Alicycliphilus denitrificans K601: one gene and its partners. The protein of the gene in region 2 interacts with the protein of the main gene of each other region in a pairwise test. Links are inferred from orthologs where the notes say so. Each region holds a gene or a part of one and is shown on either strand. Other genes may lie near its edges.

Region 1 (5,596 bases), 690 kb from region 2 along the record:
CCGCGCAGGCCACGTTCGACGACAGCGGCGACGCCTGGAACCTGGAGCAGGTCAAGCGCAGCGTCTTCGAACAGCGGCCCAATGGAGACATCCGGGTCACCCGCCGGCAGGAGCCCACCCTGCTGCTGCATACGCGCATCAGCCCGGACATGGTCGCGGCATCGCTGCTCAAGCCCGACAAGATGGCGACCATCGGCCTGTTCCACTACATCCGCCACCTGGAGGCCAACGGACAGTCGGCCCAGCGCTACGAGATCGAGTTCTGGCGCAAGGTCTTCTACCCCCTCTCCTGCCTGGTGATGGTGGTGCTCTCCCTGCCCTTCGCGTACCTGCACTTCCGCTCGGGCGGCATCGCGGGCTACGTGTTCGGTGGCGTCATGGCGGGCATCAGCTTCTTCCTGCTTAACAACGTATTCGGCTTTGCCGGCAACCTGCAGAACTGGTCGCCATGGCTCACGGCGGCGGCGCCGGGGCTGATCTATTCGCTGCTGTCGCTCGCGGCCTTCGGCTGGCTGGTGCTCAGGCGCTAGCCAGGCTTCAAGTATTTTCACCCTCCAACGCTTATGCAGCAAGCACGAGCAGCTATCATCCTGCTAGCACACGGATCGCGCGACCCGCTGTGGCGCCAGCCCATCGAGGCCGTGGCCGCGCACATCCGGGCCAGCCAGCCGCTGCTGGCCGTACGCTGCGCCTACATGGAGCTGTGCGAGCCGGGCCTGCCCGCCGCGCTGGCCGAGCTGGCCGCGCAGGGCGCGGCGCGCATCAGCATAGTGCCCCTGTTCCTGGGCGCCGGCCGCCACGTGCGCGACGACCTGCCGCGCCAGGTGCAGGCGCTGGCCCAGGCGCATCCGCACATCGACCTGCGCCTGCAGCCCCCCATCGGCGAGGACGATCGCGTGATGGCCCTGATGGCGGAAATCGCCGCAAGCACCGCCATTTATTAGACGAATGCAGCATAATGACGCGACTTCTTAGCCGCGTTTCAGTATGAACCTGCACCAGTTCCGCTTCGTCCAGGAGGCCGCCCGCCGCAACCTCAACCTGACCGAGGCCGCCAAGGCGCTGCACACCTCGCAGCCGGGGGTCTCCAAGGCCATCATCGAGCTGGAGGACGAGCTGGGCGTGGACATCTTCGCGCGCCACGGCAAGCGCCTCAAGCGCGTGACCGAGCCCGGCCAGCACGTGCTCAGGAGCATCGAGCTCATCATGCGCGAAGTGGGCAACCTCAAGCGCATCGGCGAGCAGTACAGCGCGCAGGACAGCGGCACGCTGGCCATCGCCACCACCCACACCCAGGCGCGCTACGTGCTGCCCGTGCCCGTGGCTAAGCTGCGCGAGGCCTACCCGAAGGTCAACATCAGCCTGCACCAGGCCACGCCGCACGAGGTGGCGCGCATGGTGATTGACGAAGTGGCCGAGATCGGCATGGCCACGGAGTCGCTGGCCGACTACCCCGACCTCGTCACCCTGCCCTGCTACGAATGGCAGCACGTGCTGGTGCTGCCGCCCAGCCACCCGCTGGCGCAGAAGGAACGCGTGGGCCTGGACGACATCGCGCACGAGGCGCTCATCACCTACCACCCCTCGTTCACCGGCCGCGGCAAGATTGACCAGGCCTTCGCCACGCGCAAGCTGCAGCCGCGCATCGTGCTGGAGGCCATCGACTCCGACGTGATCAAGACCTACGTGCGCCTGGGCCTGGGCATAGGCATCGTGGCCGAGATGGCCGTGCGCGACGACCCGCTGGGCGATCTCGTCGTGCGCCCCATGGGCCACCTGTTCGGCCAGAGCGTGGCGCGCGTGGCGTTCAAGCGCGGAGCCTACCTGCGCAACTTCGTCTACAAATTCGCCGAACTGCTGAGCGACCGTCTGAGCCGCGACCTGATCGCCCGTGCCATGACCGGGCACGTGCACGACTATGAGCTGTGACTCCCCCCTGAGCTGCTTCGCGTCTTCCCCCAGGGGGACGACGCCCGTGGCCGGGCGAACCCCGCTCCACGGCGTCCGCGCGCATGGCCTGCTCCGCGGCCTTCGGATTGTTGAGCGTCGCTCACGCTTCACTCGCACCCTATGACCACTCCCACCTTCCCCAGCCGCCTGCCCAACGTGGGCACCACCATCTTCACCGTCATGTCGGCCCTGGCCGCCGAGCACAAGGCCGTCAACCTGGGACAGGGCTTCCCCGACTTCGCCTGCGACCCGGCCCTGGTGGACGCCGTCACCCGCGCCATGCAGACCGGCCACAACCAGTACCCGCCCATGGTCGGCGTGCCGGCGCTGCGCGAAGCCGTTGCTTCGAAAATAGAAACGCTTCACGCGCGCCGGTATTGCCCGAACAGCGAAATCACCATCACCGCCGGCGCCACCCAGGCGATCCTCACCGCCATCCTGGCCTGCGTGCAGCCGGGCGACGAGGTCATCGTGCTGGAGCCCTGCTACGACAGCTACGTGCCCAACATCGAGCTCGCGGGCGGCGTGGTCGTGCGCGTGCCGCTCACGCCCGGGAGCTTCCGCCCCGACTTCGCCAGGATTTCCGCCGCCATCACGCCGCGCACGCGCCTCATCATCGCCAATACGCCGCACAACCCCAGCGCCACCGTCTGGACGGCCGAGGACATGCGCGCCCTGGAAGAGCTGCTCGCCCCCACCGGCATCCTGCTCATCAGCGACGAGGTGTACGAGCACATGGTCTTCGACGGCGCCGAGCACCAGAGCGCCGCGCGCTTTCCCGGCCTGGCCGATCGCGCGTTCATCGTCTCCAGCTTCGGCAAGACCTTCCACGTCACCGGCTGGAAGATAGGTACCGTGGCCGCGCCCGCGCCTCTCACGGCCGAGTTCCGCAAGGTGCACCAGTTCAACGTGTTCACCGTCAACACGCCCATGCAGTACGGGCTGGCCGACTACCTGGGCAACCCCGCGCCCTACCTGCAGCTGCCCGCCTTCTACCAGGCCAAGCGCGACCTGTTCCGCCAGGGGCTCGAAGGCTCGCGCCTGAGGCTTTTGCCCAGCACGGGCAGCTACTTCCAGTGCGTTGACATCTCGGCCGTGAGCGACCTCGGCGAAGCCGACTTCTGCCAGTGGCTCACGCGCGAGATCGGCGTGGCGGCCATCCCGCTGTCGGCCTTCTACGGCGACGGCTTCGACCAGCGCGTGGTGCGCTTTTGCTTCGCCAAGAAGGACGAGACGCTGCGCGAGGCGCTTACGCGGCTGCGCCGCCTGTAGGCCGTGCCGGTCCGCGAAGAGGCAGGTTGCACCTGATTCGATAGCTGCAAGCGCCCTTCAGACAAGTGATGGAGGCCGATTTCATACATGAGAACGCCGTCTCGGCCGCCCAGGCCGCCGCGAAGGGCTACCACGGCGTACTGCGCATCGGGTACACGGCGGCGGCGGCGTATGAGGCGGTCCCCCGGGTGATCGCCGCCTACCGGCAGCGCTACCCCCTCGTGGAACTGGAGCTTCTGGAAATGGTCTCCACGGAGCAGATCGTGGCGCTGCGCCAGCAAAGGCTCGACCTGGGCGTGCTCAGGCCCGTGCCCATCAAGGCACCTCTGCGCTCGCACTGCCTCCTGCGCGAATCCCTGGTGGTGGCCGTGCCGCAATCGCACCCGCTGGCGCTGTGCGACCGCATTGCGCTGTCCGATTGCGACGGCGTGCCCTTCATCGGCTTCGATTTGCGCAATGCGCCCTACTTCAACTCCATGGTGGAGGAGATCCTGCACCACGCGCACGTCGCCCCGCGGTTCGTGCAGCGCGCCACGCAGACGCATGCCGTGGTGGCCATGGTGGCGGCCGGCCTGGGCCTGGCCCTGGTGCCCGAGACATGCACGCGCATCCGCATGGAAAACCTGGCGTTCAAGCCTTTGCGCGAGCCCCCTGCGGTGGGGCCCGAGGTGCACCTGTGCTGGAACCGGGAATCGGACTCCCCCGCTGATCAGCCATTTCGTGGAAACCGCCAGGCACGCGCTGCAGGCGCCTGGCCCGGACGCACACCGCTGAGTCAGGCTGCCACGCACTGCGCGGCAGCGGCGCGCACGCAGTTGCGCCCCGCGCGCTTGGCGCGGTAGAGCGCCTCATCGGCCAGCGATATCAGCTGCGCCGGCGAGCGGCTGCCGTCCGGCACCAGTGCCGACAGGCCGATGCTGACGGAGACGTGGACGGCATCCACGCCATCGACGGAGACGGGGTGGTTCTCGACGTCCTGCCGGATCAGCTCGGCGATGTGGAGCGCGCCCTCCAGATCCATGCTGGTGATGACGGCGAACTCCTCGCCGCCGAAACGCGCCGCGGTGTCGCTGCCGCGCAGCAGGCGCTGCTTCAGTATCTGGGCCACCTGGCGCAGGCAGTCGTCGCCCGCGAGATGGCCGTAGGTGTCGTTGAACTGCTTGAAATGGTCGACGTCGATCATGAGCAGCGCCAGCGGATGGCGGAGGCGGCGCGCGCGCTGCCACTCCTTGGCGAGGATGTCGTCGAAATGGCGGCGGTTGGCCAGGCCCGTCAGGCTGTCCGTGGTGGACAGCTCCTCCAAGCGCTGGTTCGCGAGCGTGAGAGCCTCAGTGCGCTCCGCCACGCGTTTGTCCAGGGTGGCCGTGAGCTCGCGGGCCGTCTTCAGGGCCGTCGCGAGCTGGCTGGCCAGCGTGCCGCCCATGACCACGATGGTGCTGGGTATCACATAGGTGACGAAGTAGGTGCCCTCGAAAGCCGAGCGGCCGGTGAGCCGGAACCAATCGATGAAGCTGACCGCCACCACCGAGAAGAACGACAGCGCCATCCACAGGTCGGCCTTGCGGTGGGAGCGCCATGCCCAGCGGATGGCGGCCACGGCCAGCAGCGGCCCGAACAGCACGAAAGGCACGTACAACAGTGCGACGACGGTGCGGTTGCTGCCGCTGAGCCACACGACCGCGGGCCCCAGCAGCATGAACGCGATAAGCCCGCGCCGCGCCCAGGGCCAGTCGCGGCGGAAGAAGGACAGCACCGTGAGCATCAAGAGAGGCACCATAGCCTGGTTGACGCTGAACACGAACCAGCTGAAGAACTGCGGCGGCACGGGCGGCGCGGTGAGCGTGTAGTTGAGGTTGCTCAGCGCGATGGCCAGGGCCGTGGCGCCGAACCATCCATAAAGGCACTCCCCGCGCAGCGCCAGCGACACGCACAGCGCGATGCCTCCCATGCAGAACGCCGCCCAGGCCAGGCCATTGGCCACGGTCACCTGCTCGAACCGGCGCCACCCGTACGGGCCGTCGCCAAACAGGCGCGCCGGCCCTATGCTGACGCTCGACAGGCCGTTCATCTGGCGACTGGTGGCGAAGATCTCGAACTCCAGCGTGTTGGCCCCGGCCCGCCATTGACTGGCGGGCAGCACGAACAGGTAGGGGCGGTGCAGGCAGCGCAGCTGCTCCAGCGCGCCGAGGTCGCAGGCGCCGACACGTTCGCCGTTGAGCATGAGCCGGCCCGCCAGGCTCATCTTGGGTACGTAGACGCCCAGCGGCTCGTCCTCCGCGGCCGCGACGGCCGCCGCCGGCAGCTCGAAGTCCAGGCGGTAGCGCACGCGGCTGCCCTCGGGGGCGAAGTCGGCGGGGCCGAGCACGTGCGGAAG
Region 2 (6,876 bases):
GTCCACCTTCTGGAAGCGCCGCGACAGGGCCGCGTCCTTCTCGAAGATGCCGCGGTACTCGGTGAAGGTGGTCGCGCCGATGCACTTGAGCGCACCCGAGCTGAGGGCGGGCTTGAGCAGGTTGGAGGCGTCCAGCGTGCCGCCCGAGGCCGCACCCGCGCCGATCAGCGTGTGGATCTCGTCGATGAACAGGATGGCGTTGGGCTTGTCCTTGAGGCTCTTGAGCACGCCCTTGAGGCGCTGCTCGAAATCGCCGCGGTACTTGGTGCCCGCCAGCAGCGCGCCCATGTCGAGCGAGTACACCGTGGCCTCGGCCAGTATCTCGGGCACGTCGTTCTGCGTGATGCGCCAGGCCAGGCCCTCGGCGATGGCCGTCTTGCCCACGCCGGCCTCGCCGACCAGCAGCGGGTTGTTCTTGCGGCGGCGGCACAGGATCTGGATGGTGCGCTCGACCTCGTAGTTGCGGCCGATCAGCGGGTCGATCTTGCCGTCCCGGGCCGCCTGGTTGAGGTTCTGGGTGTACTGCTCCAGCGGCGAGGCCTTCTCGCTGCGCTCGCCCTGGCCGCCGTCCTCGGCCTCGGCCTGGCCCTCGGGCTTGGCGGGCTCGGGCGGCTCGCCCTTCTTGATGCCGTGGGCGATGTAGTTGACCACGTCCAGGCGCGTCACGCCCTGCTGGTGCAGGTAGTAGACGGCGTGCGAGTCCTTCTCGCCGAAGATGGCCACGAGCACGTTGGCACCCGTCACCTCCTTCTTGCCGTTGCCGGTGGACTGCACGTGCATGATGGCGCGCTGGATCACGCGCTGGAACCCGAGCGTGGGCTGGGTGTCCACCTCGTCCGTGCCCGCCACCTGGGGCGTGTTGTCCTTGATGAAATTGGTCAGCGATGCGCGCAGGTCGTCGATGTTGGCCGCGCAGGCGCGCAGCACCTCGGCTGCGCTGGGGTTATCGAGCAGTGCAAGCAGCAGGTGTTCCACGGTGATGAACTCGTGGCGCTGCTGACGGGCCTCGACGAAGGCCATGTGCAAGCTGACTTCCAGTTCCTGGGCAATCATGTGAGAACTCCTATGTGCTTGCGTGTGAAAGATGACTGTAGATCGGGGACAAAGTCCATTTATTCAACAGGCTCACTCACGCATTGCAGCGGGTGTCCGGCCCGGTGCGCCGCGTCGAGGACCTGCTCGACCTTGGTGGCCGCCACGTCGCGCGTATAGACGCCGCAGACGCCTTTTCCGTCCAGGTGGATCTTGAGCATGATCTGCGTGGCCGCCTCGCGGTCCTTGTTGAAGAACTCCTGCAGCACGACGACCACGAACTCCATGGGCGTGTAGTCGTCGTTGAGCATCACCACCTGGTACATCTGGGGCGGCTTGGTTTTCTGGGTCCGCCGCTCGAGCACGGCCGAACCGCCCTCGTCTCTCAAGGGAAGGCGTGGCGTCGGCGCGGGCGTAGGGGGTCTGGTTGCCATGTATTTCATTCTAGTCCGCCGGGCTCGGCTGCGGCAGATGCCTGAAACTGGTGCCGCAGCCGGCTTTTTCAAGCGTTTTCGTACACCACGCTCACGTTGTCGCTGCCCGCCTGCGCGCCCCAGGCGGCCAGGGCGGAATCGCTCGGGAAGAAGCGGCTGGCCTCGCCGAGCTGCAGTTCTGCGACGGCCGCCCCCGCATCGGCCTGGCAGCGCACGCCCATGCGCACGCGCAGGCCATGGGCCAGCACCTCGCCATGCTCCGTTTCCTCCCGGCGCGGGGGAAATTCCCGCACGATCGAGGCCACATCGGGCCTGGCGCCGTCCCGGGGCCCGACCAGCAGGTAGCGGCCAAAGCGCGCCCGCGCACCGGCCAGGTCCCAGACCTGCTGCACCTTCACGCGCAGCCCGCCACTGAAGTGGTCGAACTGCAGCCGCCCGCTCACGACCACGAGCTCGTCGTCCTTGAGCGCGCCGGCGCTCGCTGCGATCACCCCTTCGTCGGCCGAGGCCTCGATCACGCCCGACTTGTCGTCGAGCTTGAACAGCGCCAGCTTGCCGCGCTGCCCGGTGATCACGCGGCAGTCGCCCACGATGCCGGCGAGCACCTGGGTCTCGCGGCTGTCGGCCAGCTCGGCCATGGGCGTGCGCACGAAGCGGCGCACCTCCTGCTGCACCTCGTCGAACAAATGGCCCGACAGGTAGAAGCCCACCGCCGTCTTCTCCTGCATCAGGCGCTCCTTGATGCCCCAGGGCGTGGCCTCCACGAGGTCCGGCTCCTGGGTGCTCGAGCCTATGGCATCGTCGCCCATCATGTCGAACAGGCCGCCCTGGTTGGCATTGGCGAGCTGGGCGTTGGCGAAATCGAACGCCCGGTCGATGGAGGCCACGAGCGCCGCGCGGTTCAGGTGCAGCGCGTCGAACGCGCCGGCCTTGATGAGCGCCTCCACCGTGCGCTTGTTGATGCGCGAGCGGTCCACGCGCACGCAGAAGTCGAACAGGCTCTTGAACGGCCCGCGCGTGCCGCCCTGCGGGCCCACGCCCTGCCCTTCGCGCGCGGCGACGATGGCCTCGATGGCCTGCTGGCCCGTGCCCTTGACGGCACCCAGGCCGTAGCGGATGACCTTGTCCGTCACCGGCTCGAAGCGGTAGTTGCCGCGGTTGATGTCCGGCGGCTCGAAGGTGATGCCGAAGTGCTTGACCGCATCCTCGTACAGCACCTTGAGCTTGTCGGTGTCGTCCATTTCCACGGTCATGTTCGCGCAGTAGAACTCGGCCGTGTAGTGCACCTTGAGCCAGCCCGTGTGGTAGGCCAGCAGCGAGTAGGCGGCGGCGTGCGACTTGTTGAAGCCGTAGCCCGCGAACTTCTCCATCAGGTCGAAGACCTCGTCGGCCTTGTCCTGGCTGATGCCCTTCTCGGCCGCGCCCTTGCGGAAGATGAGGCGGTGCTCGGCCATCTCCTCGGGCTTTTTCTTGCCCATCGCGCGGCGCAGCATGTCGGCGCCGCCGAGCGAGTAGCCGCCCAGCACCTGCGCCGTCTGCATCACCTGCTCCTGGTAGACCATGATGCCGTAGGTCTCGGCCAGCACAGGCTCCACCAGCGGATGCGGGTACTCCACCGGCTCCTTGCCGTGCTTACGGTTCACGAAGGTGGGGATCAGGTCCATTGGCCCCGGGCGATAGAGCGCGTTCAGGGCGATCAGGTCTTCCAGGCGGCTCGGACGCGCTTCCTTGAGCATGCCCTGCATGCCGCGCGATTCGAACTGGAACACGGCCTCGGTCATGCCGTCGGCAAAGAGGCGGTAGGTAGGTGCGTCGTCGAGCGGCACGTTCTCGAACGCGAAGTTCTCCTGCCCTTTGTGCCGCGCGCGGATGAAGTCGCGCGCGATCTCCAGGATGGTGAGCGTGGCCAGGCCCAGGAAGTCGAACTTGACGAGGCCAATGGCCTCCACGTCGTCCTTGTCGTACTGGCTCACGGCCGACTCACTGCCGGGCTGCTGGTACAGCGGGCAGAAGTCGGTGAGCTTGCCCGGCGCGATCAGCACCCCACCCGCGTGCATGCCGATGTTACGCGTCATGCCTTCGAGCTGCTGCGCCATCTCGATGATGGTGCGCACGTCCTCCTCCTTGCGCACGCGCTCGTAGAGCATGGGCTCCAGCTCCAGGGCGTAGTTGTTCTTGTCGCCCTCCTTCTTAGGTTCGGGCGGGTAGGCCAGGGTGTAAGTCTGGCCGGGCTTGCCGGGCACGAGCTTCGAGATGCCGTCGCAGAAGGTGTAGCTCATGTCCATCACGCGGCCCACGTCGCGGATGGCGGCCTTGGCGGCCATGGTGCCGAAGGTGGCGATCTGGCTCACGGCGTCCTTGCCGTACTTCTCCTTCACGTAATCGATCACGCGGTCGCGGTTGGCCTGGCAGAAGTCGATGTCGAAGTCGGGCATGGACACCCGCTCGGGGTTCAGGAAGCGCTCGAACAGCAGGTTGTACTGCAGCGGGTCCAGGTCGGTGATCTTGAGCGCGTAGGCCACGAGCGAGCCCGCACCCGAGCCCCGGCCCGGCCCCACGGGGCAGCCGTTGTTCTTGGCCCACTGGATAAAGTCGCCCACGATGAGGAAGTAGCCCGGGAAGCCCATCTTGAGAATGGTGCCGAGCTCGAACTCCAGCCGTTCCTCGTAGCGCAGGCGCTGTCTTTCGCGCTCGGCCTCGTCGGGGAACAGGTGCAGCAGCCGCTCCTTGAGCCCGTCGTAGGAGGCGACCCGGAAGTACTCCTCGATCGCCATGCCGCCCGGCGTGGGAAAGTCCGGCAGCTGCGGCTTGCCCAGCACCAGCGTGAGGTTGCAACGCTTGGCGATCTCCAGCGTGTTGGCGATGGCCGAGGGTACGTCGGCGAACAGCGCCTGCATCTCCGCGCCGCTCTTGAAATACTGCTCCCGGGTGAAGCGGCGCACGCGCCGCGGGTTGGCCAGGATCTCGCCCTCGGCGATGCACACGCGCGCCTCGTGCGCCTCGTAGCCATCGGCCGTGGCGAACTGCACGGGATGCGTGGCCACCACCGGCAGCTGCAGCCGGGCGGCAAGCTGGACGGCCGTGGTGACATGGGCCTCGTCGTCGGCGCGGCCTGCGCGCTGTATCTCGATGTAAAAGCGGTGTGGGAAGATGCCCGCGAGCCGCAAAGCCACGGCCGCGGCGCCGTCGTCGTCGCCCTTCATGAGGGCCTGCCCCACCGGCCCCGCCTGCGCGCCGGCCAGCACGATCAGGCCCTCGTTGAGCTCCGCGAGCCAGTCCCAGGTGCACAGCGGCAGGTTCTTGACGACGTTGCGCGTCCAGGCGCGCGTCAGCAATTCGGACAAGTTGAGGTAGCCCTGGCGGTTCTGCACCAGCAGCACCATGCGCGAGGGCGGCGCGCCCGCATCGCCTTCCAGGCAGACCTCCGCGCCCACGATGGGCTTGACTCCCTTGCCCCGCCCCTCCTTGTAGAACTTGACCGCCCCGAAGAGGTTGTTCAGGTCGGTAACGGCCAGCGCGGGCTGGCCATCCTTGGCAGCGGCCTTGACGGCCTCGTCGATGCGGGTGGTTCCGTCCACGACGGAAAATTCGGTGTGCAGGCGCAGGTGGACAAACATCCCGGCATTGTAGGAATGCGGGATCGGGGTCTGCCCGCTTACATACAATGTCAGGTTGCGGCCTGGGCCGGCCCCGCAGGCCGGGCGGCCGCCAGCAGCCTTCCAATTCTTGCCCGAGAACTTTCGCCATGCCGCGTTTTTCCCCGTCCCTGATCTCCGCATTGCTGGCTGCCGGCCTGCTGGCAGCCTGCGCCAGCAGCCCCGAGGACAAGACCGCCGGCTGGAGCACCGACAAGATCTATGCCGAGGCGCGCGACGAGCTCAACGGCGGTGCCTACGACAAGGCCGTGCCGCTGCTGGAAAAGCTCGAAGGCCGCGCCGCCGGCACGCCGCTGGCCCAGCAGGCCCAGTTGGAAAAGGCATACGCCCAGTACAAGGGCGGCGAGAAGGCCCAGGCCATCGCCACGCTGGACCGCTTCATGAAGCTGCACCCGGCGAGCCCCGCCCTCGACTACGCGCTGTACCTCAAGGGCCTGGTGAACTTCAACGAGAACCTGGGCCTGTTTTCCTGGCTCTCGCGCCAGGATCTTTCCGAGCGCGACCAGAAGGCCGCCAAGGACTCCTTCGAGTCCTTCCGCGAGCTGGTCACGCGCTTTCCCGAGTCGCGCTACACGCCCGACGCGCGCCTGCGCATGACCTACATCGTCAACTCGCTGGCGCAGTACGAGGTGCACGTGGCCCGCTACTACTACCAGCGCGGCGCCTACGTGGCGGCCATCAGCCGCGCGCAAAGCGCCATCACCGACTACAAGGACGTGCCCGCCACCGAGGAGGCGCTGTACATCCTGGTGCGCTCCTACGACGCGCTGGGCATGACGCAGCTGCGCGACGACGCGCAACGCGTGCTGCAGGCCTCCTACCCCAACAGCAGCCTGCTGAGCACCGGCTTCAAGGCCAAGGACAATCCGTGGTGGAAGTTCTGGTGAGCGCGTCCAGCGCCGCCTCGAACTCCTCCTGCGACGCAAGGCGGCGCATCGCGGGCAAGGCCCGCATCAGGCGCTTGCCGTAGCCCTTACCAACGAGGCGCGTGTCGGCCACGACCAGCACGCCGCGGTCGCTCTCGCGCCGTATCAGGCGCCCGGCACCCTGCTTGAGCGCCACGGCGGCGGCCGGCAGGGCAAGTTCGCGAAACGCGCTGCGCCCTTCCCGCGCAAGCCGCTCGCTGCGCGCCCGAACCAGCGGGTCGCCCGGCGAAGGAAAGGGCAGCTTGTCGATCACCAGCAGCTGCAGCGCATCGCCGGGCACGTCGAAGCCCTCCCAGAAGGTAGCCGAGCCCACCAGCACCTGGCCGGCGGGATGGCCGCCTGCATGGGCCTGCGAGCGAAAGCTCTCCATGATCTGCCGTTTGGGTGCCTGGCCCTGCACCAGCACCTCTATGCCGCCACCGGGCAAGAAGCGCTTCTGCAGCACGGCGGCCACCGCCTGCAGCGCCCGCAGGCTGGTGGTCAGCACCAGCGTGTGCCCACCCAGGCGCGCCACGGCATCGCTGACCCAATGCGCCAGCTGCACGCTGTGGGCGGGATCGGTGGGCAGCGGCAATTGCCCAGGCACGTAGAGCGCGGCCTGGCGCGCGTAGTCGAACGGACTGGGCACGCGCAGGATGCGGGCGTCCTGCAGGCCGCAGGCCTCGGTGAACCAGCGCAGGCCGGCATCGTCGCCCAGCGTGGCGGAGGTGAACACCCAGGAGCGGGCATCCGCCGCCTGCGCCGCGCCCCCTTCCTCGTCCCAGGCGCCCTGCGGCGCGGGCGCGCCGTGCCACAGCGCATGCAGGGCCGGCGCCACGTCCAACGGCG
Region 3 (3,549 bases), 650 kb from region 2 along the record:
CACGGTCTGGACGCCATCGTCGAGGCGCTGGCGCAGCTGCTTGATCTCAGGAATCCCGTCCAGATCCCTGTTGGCCAGCAGGCCGCGCAGGTCGCCGACCAGCTTCTCGAGCTCGCCCTGGGTCGTGGAGATGGTTTCGGATACGGAGGTCATAGACAAGCCTTTCATAGCAGGAAACAACGGCAAGACGCCATCCATGGCAAACATGTAGGCGGATGCTTCATCTTAGCCCAGCCAGCCCGTTTCAAGAATGGCACATCGCCAGGGCGTGCTTTTCGACAGGAATCAAGCGCTTCGATCAGAGAACATGTCCGACACATATGCGCCGATGGCCAGCGCGCTGGTCAGCCCCGGCGACTCGATGCCGAACAGGTTGACCAGCCCGGCCACGCCATGCTGGCGCGGCCCCTGGATCACGAAATCGGCTGCGGGCTCCTGCGGCTCGTGGATCTTCGGGCGGATGCCCGCATAGCCCGCAGCCAGCGCCCCATCGCGCAGGCCCGGCCAGTACTTGCGCACCTCGGCATAGAAGCCCTGTGCGCGGCCGGCGTCCACCACCAGGTCGTCCGGGCCGTCCACCCACTGCACGTCGGGCCCGAACTTGGCCTGACCGCCCAGGTCCAGCGTCAGGTGCACGCCCAGCCCGGCGGCCTCGGGCACCGGGTAGATCAGTCGACTGAACGGCGCGCGGCCCGACAGCGTGAAGTAGTTGCCCTTGGCATACGCCGCCCGCGGCACGTGGGCGGGATCGAGCCCCGCGAAGCGGCGCGCCAGGTCCGGCGCATGCAGGCCGGCCGCGTTCACCACCGTGCGCGCACTGATGCGGGTGCCGTCCCTTGCTTCTAGATGAATAGCATCTGGCGAACACTGGGCGCGCTCGAGAGGCGAGTTCAATGCCAGAAGACCGCCGGCGTTCTCCAAGTCGCCGAGCAGCGCCAGCATGAGCGCGTGGCTGTCAACGATACCCGTGCTGGGCGACAGCAGCGCGGCCACGCATTCGAGCTCGGGCTCCAGCGCCCTGGCCTCGTCGCGCGTGAGCCACTGCAGGTCATCCACGCCATTGGCGGCCGCGCGCTGCCTGATGCCATCGAGCTGCGCCTGCTGCTGGGGCGAGGTGGCCACGATGAGCTTGCCGCAGCGGCGATGCGGCAGGCCGCGCTGCGCGCAGTAGTCGTACAGCATGGCCTTGCCCTGCACGCACAGCCGCGCCTTGAGCGAGCCCTGGGGGTAGTAGATGCCGGCGTGTATCACCTCGCTGTTGCGCGAGCTGGTTTCCGTGCCGATGGCGTTGGCCGCCTCCAGCACCATCACCTCACGCCCGGCCAGGGCCAGCGCACGCGCCACGGCCAGTCCCACCACTCCCGCGCCGACGACGACGCAATCCACCCTATCGCTCATTGCTTATCTCCTTCGAGGCTTTATACGGGCTGGCGATCGAAAAAGAAAACCCCTTGAAGGCATGCTTTGCAAGGGGTTTGATGTGGTGGGCGATACATGGATCGAACATGTGACCCCTGCCGTGTGAAGGCAGTGCTCTACCGCTGAGCTAATCGCCCAAGGCTTCGGCCCGATGGGCCGGAGCTTGAAAACTGGTGGGTGATACATGGATCGAACATGTGACCCCTGCCGTGTGAAGGCAGTGCTCTACCGCTGAGCTAATCACCCGTTGCCGCTGTGGCGACAGCCAACAATTATGGCATAGCTTTTTGCGCCTCGGCGCGAGTACGCCAAATTGTTTTGCCTGCGCTCGACTTGTCGATCTGCGCGAGCAGGTCCTCGTGCTCGGCCAGTTCCTGGTCGCTGGCGAGCAGCACCGGCAGCACCAGGCGGCTCAGGTCGACGGCCGCCACCTTCACGCCGCCCTCGCCATTGGCCGTCTCGTCCATGATCAGCAGCGCATCCTGGCCGCGGGTCATGTTGATGTAGACGTCGGCCAGCAGTTCGGCGTCGAGCAATGCGCCGTGCAGCGTGCGGCCCGAGTTGTCCACCTCCAGGCGGTCGCACAGCGCGTCCAGCGAATTGCGCTTGCCCGGGAACATCTCCTTGGCCATGGCCAGGGTGTCGATGACGCCGTCCACGTGCGCGGCCAGCGGCGGCAGGCCTGCGAGCTCCAGTTCCTTGTCCAGGAAGCCGACGTCGAAGCTCGCGTTGTGGATGATGAGCTCGGCGCCCCGCAGGTATTCCAGGATGTCGTGCACCACCTCGGCGAACTTGGGCTTGTCGCGCAGGAACTCGTTGCTGATGCCGTGCACCTTCAGCGCATCCTCGTGGCTGTCGCGCTCGGGGTTCAGGTACAGGTGCAGGTTGTTGCCCGTGAGCTTGCGGCTCAGCAGCTCCACGCAGCCCAGTTCGATGATGCGGTCGCCGTTCTCGGCGGACAGGCCGGTGGTTTCCGTGTCCAGGACGATCTGCCGCGGCATCAGTGGTTCTCCTTGGCGTGGTTGATGGAGTACTTGGGAATCTCCACCGTCACGTCGCTCTGCGCGAGGATGGCCTGGCACGACAGGCGCGACTGCGGCTCCAGGCCCCAGGCGCGGTCGAGCAGGTCTTCCTCCTCCTCCTCGGCATCGTTGAGCGACTCGTAGCCCTGGCGCACGATGACGTGGCAGGTGGTGCAGGCGCAGCTCATGTCGCAGGCATGCTCGATCTTGATGTTGTTGTCCAGCAGCGCCTCGCAGATCGAGGTGCCGGCGGGCGCGGTGATCTCGGCCCCCTCGGGGCAGTATTCGTGGTGGGGCAGGATTCTGATGACGGGCATGGCAGCCTAGGTTCCGGTGTCGATGATGGGGTGCGTCAAAGCGTGTCCACGTTCCTGCCGGCCAGCGCCTCGCGGATGCCGCGGTTCATGCGCCGGGCCGCGAAGGCCTCGGTGCCCTTGGCCAGGGCGCTCGTCGCGGCCTCGATGGCGGCCGCATCCCGGCCCGCCTCCAGCGCCGTGCGCAGCGCCTGCATCAAGGCATCGATGGCCTCGCGCTCGTCGGGCGCGAGCATGTCGCCGTCGGCGTCCAGGGCGCTTTGCGTGGCAACCAGCAGGCGGTCGGCATCGACGCGCGCCTCGACCAGGGCGCGCGCCCGCATGTCCTGCTGCGCCGTGGCGAAGCCGTCCTGCAGCATGCGGGCGATCTGCTCGTCGGAGAGGCCGTACGAGGGCTTGACGTCGATGCGCGCCTCCACGCCGCTGGTCTGCTCGCGCGCGCTCACGCTGAGCAGGCCGTCGGCATCGACGGTGAAGGTCACGCGTATGCGCGCCGCGCCGGCAGCCATGGGCGGGATGCCGCGCAGCTCGAAGCGCGCGAGGCTGCGGCAGTCCTGCACCAGGTCGCGCTCGCCCTGCACCACGTGGAGCGCGAGCGCGGTCTGGCCGTCCTTGTAGGTGGTGAAGTCCTGCGCCTTGGCCGTGGGGATGGTCTCGTTGCGGTTCACGATGCGCTCGACCAGGCCGCCCATGGTCTCCAGCCCCAGGGACAGGGGGATCACGTCGAGCAGCAGCAGGTCGCCCGCGGCGTCGTTGCCGGCGAGCTGGTTGGCCTGGATGGCCGCGCCTATGGC

The links.
Region 1: the proteins of dnaE (region 2) and ALIDE2_RS11740 interact in binary tests that used the Escherichia coli proteins (3 or more experiments, as listed by UniProt). The link is inferred for Alicycliphilus denitrificans K601 from one-to-one orthologs.
Region 3: the proteins of dnaE (region 2) and dnaQ interact in binary tests that used the Escherichia coli proteins (3 or more experiments, as listed by UniProt). The link is inferred for Alicycliphilus denitrificans K601 from one-to-one orthologs.

What each region holds. Positions count from the first base shown.
Region 1 is NC_015422.1:2,457,186-2,462,781, reverse strand. Bases 1,363-4,146 are described here. They hold ALIDE2_RS11740 (pyridoxal phosphate-dependent aminotransferase), read left to right. Parts: upstream 1,363-2,070; coding sequence 2,071-3,222; downstream 3,223-4,146. Other genes in these bases: ALIDE2_RS11730 (sensor domain-containing diguanylate cyclase), read right to left, coding at 3,998-4,146; ALIDE2_RS11735 (LysR substrate-binding domain-containing protein), read left to right, coding at 3,291-4,064; ALIDE2_RS11745 (CysB family HTH-type transcriptional regulator), read left to right, coding at 1,363-1,929. In the rest of the region: LPS export ABC transporter permease LptG, read left to right, coding at 1-530; ALIDE2_RS11750 (sirohydrochlorin chelatase), read left to right, coding at 564-944; more of ALIDE2_RS11745, read left to right, coding at 988-1,362; more of ALIDE2_RS11730, read right to left, coding at 4,147-5,596. UniProt on the Escherichia coli protein: Shows aminotransferase activity with methionine and histidine as substrates, and to a lesser extent also with phenylalanine.
Region 2 is NC_015422.1:3,148,934-3,155,809, forward strand. The notes cover bases 1,335-5,398. They hold dnaE (DNA polymerase III subunit alpha), read right to left. Parts: upstream 5,084-5,398; coding sequence 1,535-5,083; downstream 1,335-1,534. Other genes in these bases: clpS (ATP-dependent Clp protease adapter ClpS), read right to left, coding at 1,335-1,475; ALIDE2_RS15010 (outer membrane protein assembly factor BamD), read left to right, coding at 5,212-5,398. Also shown: ATP-dependent Clp protease ATP-binding subunit ClpA, read right to left, coding at 1-1,053; more of clpS, read right to left, coding at 1,113-1,334; more of ALIDE2_RS15010, read left to right, coding at 5,399-6,009; ALIDE2_RS15015 (DNA repair helicase YoaA), read right to left, coding at 5,972-6,876. UniProt on the Escherichia coli protein: DNA polymerase III is a complex, multichain enzyme responsible for most of the replicative synthesis in bacteria. This DNA polymerase also exhibits 3' to 5' exonuclease activity. The alpha chain is the DNA polymerase catalytic subunit.
Region 3 is NC_015422.1:2,502,224-2,505,772, reverse strand. What follows is about bases 557-3,549. They hold dnaQ (DNA polymerase III subunit epsilon), read right to left. Parts: upstream 2,421-3,549; coding sequence 1,692-2,420; downstream 557-1,691. Other genes in these bases: hscA (Fe-S protein assembly chaperone HscA), read right to left, coding at 2,794-3,549; fdx (ISC system 2Fe-2S type ferredoxin), read right to left, coding at 2,420-2,758; ALIDE2_RS11990 (NAD(P)/FAD-dependent oxidoreductase), read right to left, coding at 557-1,398. Also shown: ALIDE2_RS11995 (ElaB/YgaM/YqjD family protein), read right to left, coding at 1-153; more of ALIDE2_RS11990, read right to left, coding at 286-556. UniProt on the Escherichia coli protein: DNA polymerase III is a complex, multichain enzyme responsible for most of the replicative synthesis in bacteria. The epsilon subunit contain the editing function and is a proofreading 3'-5' exonuclease.